DNA from 4 places in the Martinezella sp. CNPSo 3732 genome. Region 4 is predicted to be linked to each of the others. Evidence: predicted binding sites of a transcription regulator. Region 4 holds the regulator's gene; each other region holds the start of a gene.

Region 1 (2,204 bases), on a different contig from region 4:
TCGGAGACGATCGAGATAAGTTCTTTGCAGCGCCCGGAAGGTCAACTCGAATAGGTCGAGCCAGAGCGAGACGGAGGCATCGAAGCCGCAAAGCGGATCGGCGATATATTTGTCCACCTGTTCCGGAATGCGCGAGAGCCAGTCGAAATCGGTGCGGCGGTTGGCGATCGATTGGCCCCAGGTGCCGAAGGTCAGTTTCGGCAGTAGCCCGCTCGGGACGTCCGATCCCTTGAACATGCGCTCCGTTTTGAGGGTGAGCTGCGCGGCACGGCCCGCGAAGCCCGGGTTGAAATTGGAATTCCAGACCGTGACGGCATCGAACTTGTCCGGATGCGTGACCACGGTGTTCAGGCTGATCAATCCGCCCATGGAATGCCCGAACAGGATGATCGGCAGACCCGGATAGGTCGTTGCGGCAAGCTCGCGCATGGCGAGCACGTCGGCGATCACCTGCTCGACACCATTTCTCCGGGCAAAGCGGCCGATGGGGGCATCAGGGGCCGTCGTCTCACCATGGCCGCGATGATCGTGGGCATAGACATGAAAGCCTCGGCCCGCCATCGCCCTCGCGAAGGCCTCGTATCGGCGGGAATGCTCGGCGAGACCGTGCGATATCAGCAGGATGCCGCGAGCATCGCTTACCGCCGGCAAATGATGATAAGCAAGGGTTGCGCCTGTAGGACTTTTCAGGCGCTTCGTCTCGGCGAACATTATACGTTCCTCCCCAGTTGGACGAAAGGTTATCATCCGCCCGATTGCAATGGATAGGTGGTAAAGCTCACAGAAATAAATCTTTCCGAGCGCTGCGATTCAGGATTGCGCCCGCTCGATCAAACTGCTTATTTGTTCCTATAATGTTCTAGTTGGAGGTACGAATGAAGCAGTGGCTTCGGGTGTTTATGGTTGTGCTCGTTTCGGTCGGGGCGGCGTCCAGCGCCGTTGCGCAGGAACATAGCCGCGGGCGGACGCGCTTTATCCTGGCGGCGAGCTGGGAGCCGGCATTTTGTCAGACGAACCAGAAGAAGGCGGAATGCCGCAATCAGTCGTCGGACAATCATGATGCCACGAATTTTTCTCTGCATGGCCTCTGGCCGATGCGGCAGGAATATTGCGATGTTTCCGAGGATCTGAAGCAGGCGGATCGTGGCCGCGACTGGAAGGACCTGCCTGCCGTGCAGCTGTCCCAGGACGTCAAGGCGAAGCTGGAGAAGGCAATGCCAGGCACTCAATCCGGCCTGGAGCGGCATGAATGGATCAAGCACGGCACCTGCACGAAGCTTAGCGCCGACCAATATTTCTCCATTGCTGCCGGCCTGATCGCCGAACTCAATACGTCCGCCGTGCGCGATCTCTTCGCGCAGAATATCGGCAAGGAGCTGGATGCCGAAAGCATCAAGGCAGCCTTTGACCAGAGCTTCGGCGAGGGCGCCAATGCCCGCATCAAGATGAGCTGCCGGCGCGTCGGAGATGTCCGAATGATTTCGGAGCTGACCATCGGTCTCTCGGAAGATGCGATCGATCCCCAGCAGGGCAGTGAGCCGCGGCTCGCCAAACTGATCCAGGGGGCCGGCAGCACCTCCTTCGGCTGTGATCGGGGTGTCGTGGACGCGGCCGGTTTCTGAGAAAATACGGCCTTTCTGACGCGGATAATGCCCTCGGACAAGGTTTCGCCGTTGCCCGAGGGCGGGGTTTCGCCTACATAGCGGCACAAATCGCAACGCTATTCGTCCGTGGAGCAACCCAAGCTATGGCACGTCAGTTCATTTATCATATGGCCGGTCTGAATAAGTCCTATGGCGCCAAGAAGATTCTCGAGAATATCCATCTATCATTCTACCCGGATGCCAAGATCGGTATTCTCGGCCCGAACGGTGCAGGTAAATCGACCGTGCTGCGCATCATGGCCGGCCTCGACAAGGAATATACCGGCGAAGCCTGGCTGGCCGAAGGCGCCACCATCGGCTACCTGGCGCAGGAGCCTCAGCTCGATCCCAACAAGACGGTTTTCGAAAACGTCATGGAAGGCGTTGCCAAGAAAACCGAAATCCTCAATCGCTACAACGAATTGATGATGAACTATTCCGACGAGACGGCGGAAGAGGGCGCCAAGCTCCAGGACATCATCGACAGCCAAAATCTCTGGGATCTGGAAAGCCAGGTCGAGATGGCGATGGAAGCCTTGTGCTGCCCGCCGCGCGATGCCG
Region 2 (2,204 bases), on a different contig from region 4:
GAATAGATCGATTGCGCGTCGTCGCCGACGACGGTCAAACCGCGGCCATCGGGCTTGAGCGCCAGCAGAATGGAGGACTGCAGCCGGTTGGTGTCCTGATACTCATCGACAAGCACATGGTCGAAGCGGCTGCCGATATCCTCGGCGATCAGTGGCTCCTGCAGCATATGCGCCCAATAGAGCAGCAGGTCGTCGTAATCGAGTACGTTCTGCACCTGCTTTGCCTCGACATAACAGGCGAAAAGATCGCGCAGCTGCTGCTCCCACATGGCGCACCATGGGAAGAAGTCGCGCAGCACGCCGTCGAGCGGCGCTTCCGCGTTGACGGAGCGCGAATAGATGGCAAGGCATGTCGCCTTGGTCGGGAAGCGGTTCTCCGTCTTCGAAAAGCCGAGGTCGTGGCGCGCAAGGTTCATCAGGTCCGCGCTGTCTTCCCGGTCGTGGATTGTGAAGGCCGGGTCGATGCCGATCTGCTCTGCATAGTCCCGCAGCAGGCGTGCGCCGATGCCGTGGAACGTGCCGCTCCAGGCAAGCGCGTCGGCGTTAATGCCGGCATTCGCATCCAGCACCTCGCGGCAGATCCGCTCAACGCGGCGGCCCATCTCGGCGGCAGCGCGGCGCGAGAAGGTCATCAGCAGGATGCGGCGCGGGTCCGCACCTCTAACGATCAGATGCGCAACGCGATGAGCGAGGGTATTTGTCTTGCCGGAGCCGGCTCCGGCGATGACGAGCAGCGGGCCGGCAATATGGCCGTCACCGCTCGTGCCATGCTCCACCGCCAGCCGTTGCTCCGGGTTCAGCTTTTCCAGATAGGCAGCGGTCATCAACTCTCCTGAATACCTCCGGCGGCAGGCGGAGCGCGTTATGCGGCGAATCGCAAGCGCGAAAATATAGGGACGTTCTATGGATGTTCCGAATCGCCAAAGCCTGTCAAGATAGCAGGGCCTGCACGCGGATGTGACCTCGGGCGCAAGAATCTTGCAGGGATTTGCACTCGTTTGGCTCGAAAAGAAACTGCTTCATGCTTATGTATCATCACGGCGCAGTATTTTGAGTTTTTGGGGCTTCGTAATGCGTAGAATGAAGGTTTCAAAACATGAACGAAACGATTGCCACCGGGCTGCGTCTGCCTAGCGGCCTCGTGGCTTTGCCGGGCGGCCGCCTTGCGGTCGTGGAAATGGATGCCAGTCGCCGCAGTCTGAAACTTTTCGACGCAAGCGGCGTACCGCAGGAACTTTGCCGGGTCGGCGGCCGGCCAATGGGGGTTGCGGTCGATGGTGACGGATGTTTCTGGGTAGCCAACGGCCCGGAAAATTCCCTTGTGAGATTATCGGCGCAAGGCCGCGTCCTGCAAGTCATCGAGGGTAGCGCGGATGGTCCATTCCTCCATCCGAATGCACTCGCGTTCGGACCTGACGGCCTGCTTTACATGACCGATTCTGGCATCCGCCTTGCCAATCTTCTCGAAGGCGGCCACATCCATCCCGATTTCTTCAAGGCGGCTTATAATGGCTGCGTATATCAGATCGATCCGGCCGAGGGCCGGGTTATCCGGGTCTTGGCAGCCGGCCTGCTCTTTGCGAGTGGCATTGCCTTCGGTGCCGACGGATTGCTCTATTATAGTGAAACGCTGACCGGAAAAATTTATCGGCAGGTCGTTGGCGGCAGGCAGGAAATGTTTGTCCAGTCGATGACATCACCCGCCGTCAATGCGCTGCGCGGGCCAGCGGGCCTCGCCTTTGATCGCAGCGGCATGCTCTATTGCGCCATGTACGGTCTGGGTGAAATTTCCATGGTGGACGCGGAGGGAAAAATGGCCGGCCATATCCGCACGGACGGCACACGGCCAGCCAATATAGCCTTTACCGTCGACCGCAAACATCTGCTCGTCAGTGAGCAGGAAAACGGTGTCGTGGAAAAGATTACGGCGCCGCGTCCGGGCTTGCCTTTGCATATCCCGTCGATCTCGTAACGCGGCCGGCGGACATGCCCGGAAGCCGGGCATGTCCCTTTTTTGCTTATTCCGCAGCAGGAATCTGCTTGTTGTCCTTGCCGGACTTTCCGTCTGCCGGTGCCGTGTCATTGGCGACCGGCTTGGCATGACGGCGACGCCAGTCGCCGAGGAACAGCAGGATCGGTGCGGCAATGAAGACCGACGAGGCGCCTGCAACGAGGATACCGAACACCATCGGGATCGCGAAGCT
Region 3 (2,204 bases), on a different contig from region 4:
TTCGGCAAACGATCCGTGGTGGCGATGAGGTCCATGTTGATGGAGCCGAAAATAGTGATCATGCGGTGTCCTGCCCTGGGTGTTGATCTCGCATGATCCTGCCCGAAGGCGCCTTATGTCTTTGTGGATCATGCATCGATTGGGGGCGACACTGCCGAAGCGATCAGTCTTCGTCAACTACCCTGAGCTTGAGTTGGCTCGTGCGGTTGTCGACAGGCTTGGGCCGCTCTTCCGGCCGCGCCTTGGCAGGCTCTTTCGCCGCCTCGAATTCCAGCGCCTCTATCCGCTCGCCGCGCCGCGCCAGCTTGTCGGCCGAGGTGACGATCATGTCGACATCCTTCTGCGCCATCGCGAAATGGCCCTGCAGCTTGCGCACGCGTTCATCGAGGCGCGAGAGGTCGTCCATCAGATGAGCCACTTCGCTTTGGATGACATGGGCCTGCTCGCGCATGCGTTGGTCCTTCAGCACAGCCTGGATGACTTGGATCGACAGCATCAGCAGCGAGGGTGAGACGATGACGATGCGCGCGCGCTGGGCCTTCTGTACGATCGCCTCGAAATTCTCGTGGATCTCCGCGAAGATCGACTCGGACGGCACGAAGAGAAAGGCCGTATCCTGTGTCTCGCCGGGGATCAAATATTTTTCCGAGATATCGCGGATATGCAGTTCCAGATCCCTCCGGAACTGCTGCGCGGCGATCTTGCCATGGTCGGGGTTGCCGGCGCTGCGAATGGCGTTCCAAGCCTCCAGCGGAAATTTCGCGTCGATCACAAGCGGTGGCGAACCGTTCGGCATGCGAACGGTACAGTCAGGCCGGGAGCCGTTCGATAGCGTCGTCTGGAACGCATAGGCGCCCATCGGCAGTCCATCGGCAATGATGGTTTCCATGCGCGCTTGGCCGAAAGCGCCGCGTGTCTGCTTGTTGGAGAGAATGGCCTGCAGGCCGACCACATCCTTCGCCAACGTCTGGATATTGGTCTGCGCGGCATCGATGACGGCAAGCCTTTCCTGCAGGCGACGCAGGTTTTCATGGGTCGAGCGCGTCTGCTCGCCGATCGTCGCCGTCACCCGCTGTGACATGCCGTCCAGGCGCTGGCCGATGGCCTGATTGAGCTCGGCCTGTCTGGAGCCGAACACTTCGGCGATGGTGGCAAGCCGCCCCTGCATCTCTGCCTGCGACCGCAGCAGCGCCGCCATCGTATGCTCGGCATCAAGCTCATCGTCCTCCGCCTGTGCCTTGCTGCGGACGAAAAGGACGATCACTGCGATCGCAAGTAGGATAACGAGGCCGGTCAGAACCTGGACCGTGGAAATGGCTTGACCGAAGATGATGAAAGACATGAAACCTGGCGCGCTGATGAAGTTCTTCACGCAAGCATAGCAAAATTGTTGTGAATATCCAGATCAAACCGTGAACAAAATTTCGAGACCAGCCGCTGCCATTCGGATTGCTGCCGTTGAAAAAACACCGCCTCACCGCCATCTTGGCGATTCCATCGCACAACAAGATGCGTTATGGGAAACGTCATGACGATCAAGCCACTCATCATTTTGCCCGACCCGCTGCTTCGCCAGGCTTCCAAGCCCATCGAGCAGATCGATACCGAAATTCAGCGCCTCGCCGACGACATGCTGGAAACCATGTATGACGCGCCGGGCATCGGCCTTGCGGCGATCCAGATCGGCGTTCCCCGCCGCATGCTGGTCATCGACGTTGCGCGCGAAGGCGAAGAGAAGAAGCCGCTGGTGTTCATCAATCCGGAGATCGTCGCGTCTTCGGATGAACGCTCGGTCTATGAGGAAGGCTGCCTTTCCATTCCGGATTACTACGCCGAGGTGGAGCGCCCCGCACGCGTCACCGTCAAGCATCTAGACCGCGACGGCAAGGAACAACTCACCGAGGCCGACGGTCTGCTTGCGACCTGCGTACAGCACGAGATCGACCACCTGAACGGCGTGCTCTTCATCGACTATATCTCGCGCCTGAAGCGGGAGATGGTGATCAAGAAGTTTACGAAGGCCGCCAAATCGAAGGCTCTCTGATCCCAGACATTGAAAGATCGAGCTGAAACGCCTATGATATCATTGATATCAAATGGAGGCGCGAATGAGTGATCTGTTGCTGCGCGGCATCGACGACAGCTTGAAGGAGCAGTTGCAGGCAAATGCCAGCAGGCATGGCCGCAGCCTCTCGGATGAGGCG
Region 4 (2,204 bases):
CTTATCGTCCGCCACCGCATCATCCGTACCGAATACCACGGCTGAAAAGCCATCCTCCCCCACCCGGAAACGATAAGCCTGGTCGCGCGCTACGAAAACATTGCCATCCACGATGCTCTTCTCGTATTGCTCCGGAGATGCGACGCCCAGAGGTTCGAGATAGGTTTTATCGGCAAAGAAGACGCAGGCATTCTGCGTGCCAAAGGGATGGCGCGCATCCGGAGCTACCGTGAAACCGAGCTTGCCGAGGCGTTCGCGTGCCAGAGCGATGTTGACGGTCGGCAGCACGAGATGATCCAGCGGATGCGGAGACGAAATCATGGCTTCTCCTGTTTGCTTGCGGAAGCAGATTTGCGCCCATCGCCCGCGCAATTCAAGATGGAAGCATGGAACACCCGGAGCACACGACATGGATAGAAGGCAATCTCGCAAACGTGATTGCTGATTCTCTGCCATGGCCGGCTCATGCAGTCGCGCGGCACGTTCGTCCAAATGCTCGGCGCATGGGCTGAACGACAAAGTCGCGGAAGCGAGTAGAGCGGCATTTCCCTTATTTTTCTGTGGATTAACGCAGATACGGCGCCCCGATGTTCCGAGCCGATCCATTCGCAAATGGTAATTATTTAACTGACCTCACAAGGCTTTACCGAAATTTAAGCACTTGCGGAACACATATGGAACATATAGTGTCCGTTCTGGATTTGTTTCACAGCTTTTCTTGATTCTGGGGTTCCAAGACGATGTTGACGCGCAAGCAGCAGGAACTGCTTCTCTTCATTCACGAACGCATGAAGGAATCCGGTGTGCCGCCATCTTTCGACGAGATGAAGGATGCACTGGATTTGGCATCCAAATCCGGTATCCATCGTCTGATCACGGCGCTGGAGGAGCGCGGCTTTATCCGCCGGCTACCGAACCGGGCTAGGGCCCTTGAAGTCATCAAGCTCCCGGATGCCTATAATCCCAGCCTTCAGCCGCGTCGCGGCTTTTCACCGAGCGTCATCGAGGGTAGCCTCGGCAAGCCGCAGCCCGTTGCCCCGCCCGCTCCGTCGAAAGTGGCTAATGACGATCACAACGGCTCGGCGTCTGTGCCCGTGATGGGCCGCATCGCAGCCGGCGTTCCGATCTCGGCCATCCAGAACAATACGCACGACATTACCGTTCCCGCCGACATGCTCGGATCTGGCGAACATTATGCGCTTGAAGTTCGCGGGGATTCGATGATCGACGCCGGAATTTTCGACGGCGATACGGTCATTATCCGCAATTCGACGACGGCCAATCCCGGCGATATCGTCGTTGCACTCGTCGACGATGAAGAAGCGACACTGAAGCGCTTCCGCCGCAAGGGTGCCTCCATCGCGCTCGAAGCCGCAAACCCGGCCTATGAAACCCGCATCTTTGGGCCGGACCGGGTCAAAGTTCAGGGCAAGCTCGTGGGCCTTATTCGTCGCTATCACTGACCGGTGAATTGTCGACGACGGGTGACGCTGGCGCAATTGGCGCGTCGAATGTGCCAGTGCGCCAATTATAAATTCGATGCCTGGTCCATGGACGTTGCGGGTTCTCGAATGCGGCTGAGATAATGGGCTTGTCTGCGGTAAGTATCATTTCGATGGAGCCGGTTTTACGCAATGTCGCACCGGTTATGAGCATTGCTCCGGAACGGCAATGGTCCAGCCGCAGCCGGATTGGCGTCACGACAAAATTCCCCGTGTCGCAAGCCGGGGACAAGTAAGCTGCATTTTCGATGGTTACCAATATCGAGCCGTTTTCTAGCATGGCTACGCACCATGCTCCCTTCTGGCAGGCAAAGCTTCCCTGCATGGTGCGATCCAGGGCTTCCGCCATTGCGGTGCGGACCGCCTTCTGCTCTTCGTTACTTAGTCGTCTATGCCGATCCGTCTTGCTGATCTGCGGAAGCCGGTTGTCGGCCGCAAGCATGGTCGGCGGTTGATGTTCGGCCGCGACGAGCGCTTTCTGCCATTGCTCGAAGATGAAGGCCTGCGGTCTCTCGCGATTGGTGGCGAGGATATCGTCCTGGCGCAGGGCAACGAGAATGCCATCTTCCGAGATCATCAGATCCGGCTTCGGTACGCCGGAGCCGAACGCGGCCACGCCGACAGATGACAGCAGCAGCAACAGGCCCAGATGGCGAAGCCGGGTCCGCAGCATGCTCATGATCAGGAAGCCAGCGATGAAAG

What was found. Region 4 encodes LexA, which represses DNA repair genes until DNA is damaged. Its sites were predicted from a motif close to TGTTCNNNNTGTGTTCNG; they were not measured.
Region 1: a site for LexA is predicted at 845-862, ahead of AC13RM_RS09835 (ribonuclease T2 family protein). Genes of this name have one in related genera too.
Region 2: a site for LexA is predicted at 898-915, ahead of AC13RM_RS26115 (ATP-dependent helicase). Genes of this name have one in related genera too.
Region 3: a site for LexA is predicted at 1,402-1,419, ahead of AC13RM_RS20100 (DNA recombination protein RmuC). Genes of this name have one in related genera too.

What each region holds. Positions count from the first base shown of each region.
Region 1 is NZ_JBXSOO010000003.1:245,321-247,524, reverse strand. It holds gene AC13RM_RS09840 (alpha/beta hydrolase) at 1-711, opposite strand, end outside; gene AC13RM_RS09835 (ribonuclease T2 family protein) at 876-1,622, shown strand; gene ettA (energy-dependent translational throttle protein EttA) at 1,748-2,204, shown strand, end outside.
Region 2 is NZ_JBXSOO010000021.1:36,831-39,034, reverse strand. It holds gene AC13RM_RS26115 (ATP-dependent helicase) at 1-824, opposite strand, end outside; gene AC13RM_RS26110 (SMP-30/gluconolactonase/LRE family protein) at 1,097-1,972, shown strand; gene secD (protein translocase subunit SecD) at 2,019-2,204, opposite strand, start outside.
Region 3 is NZ_JBXSOO010000013.1:7,669-9,872, reverse strand. It holds gene AC13RM_RS20105 (ribokinase) at 1-62, opposite strand, end outside; gene AC13RM_RS20100 (DNA recombination protein RmuC) at 164-1,342, opposite strand; gene def (peptide deformylase) at 1,529-2,044, shown strand; gene AC13RM_RS20090 (FitA-like ribbon-helix-helix domain-containing protein) at 2,109-2,204, shown strand, end outside.
Region 4 is NZ_JBXSOO010000006.1:36,205-38,408, reverse strand. It holds gene AC13RM_RS13740 (VOC family protein) at 1-321, opposite strand, end outside; gene lexA (transcriptional repressor LexA) at 741-1,463, shown strand; gene AC13RM_RS13730 (ComEC/Rec2 family competence protein) at 1,444-2,204, opposite strand, start outside.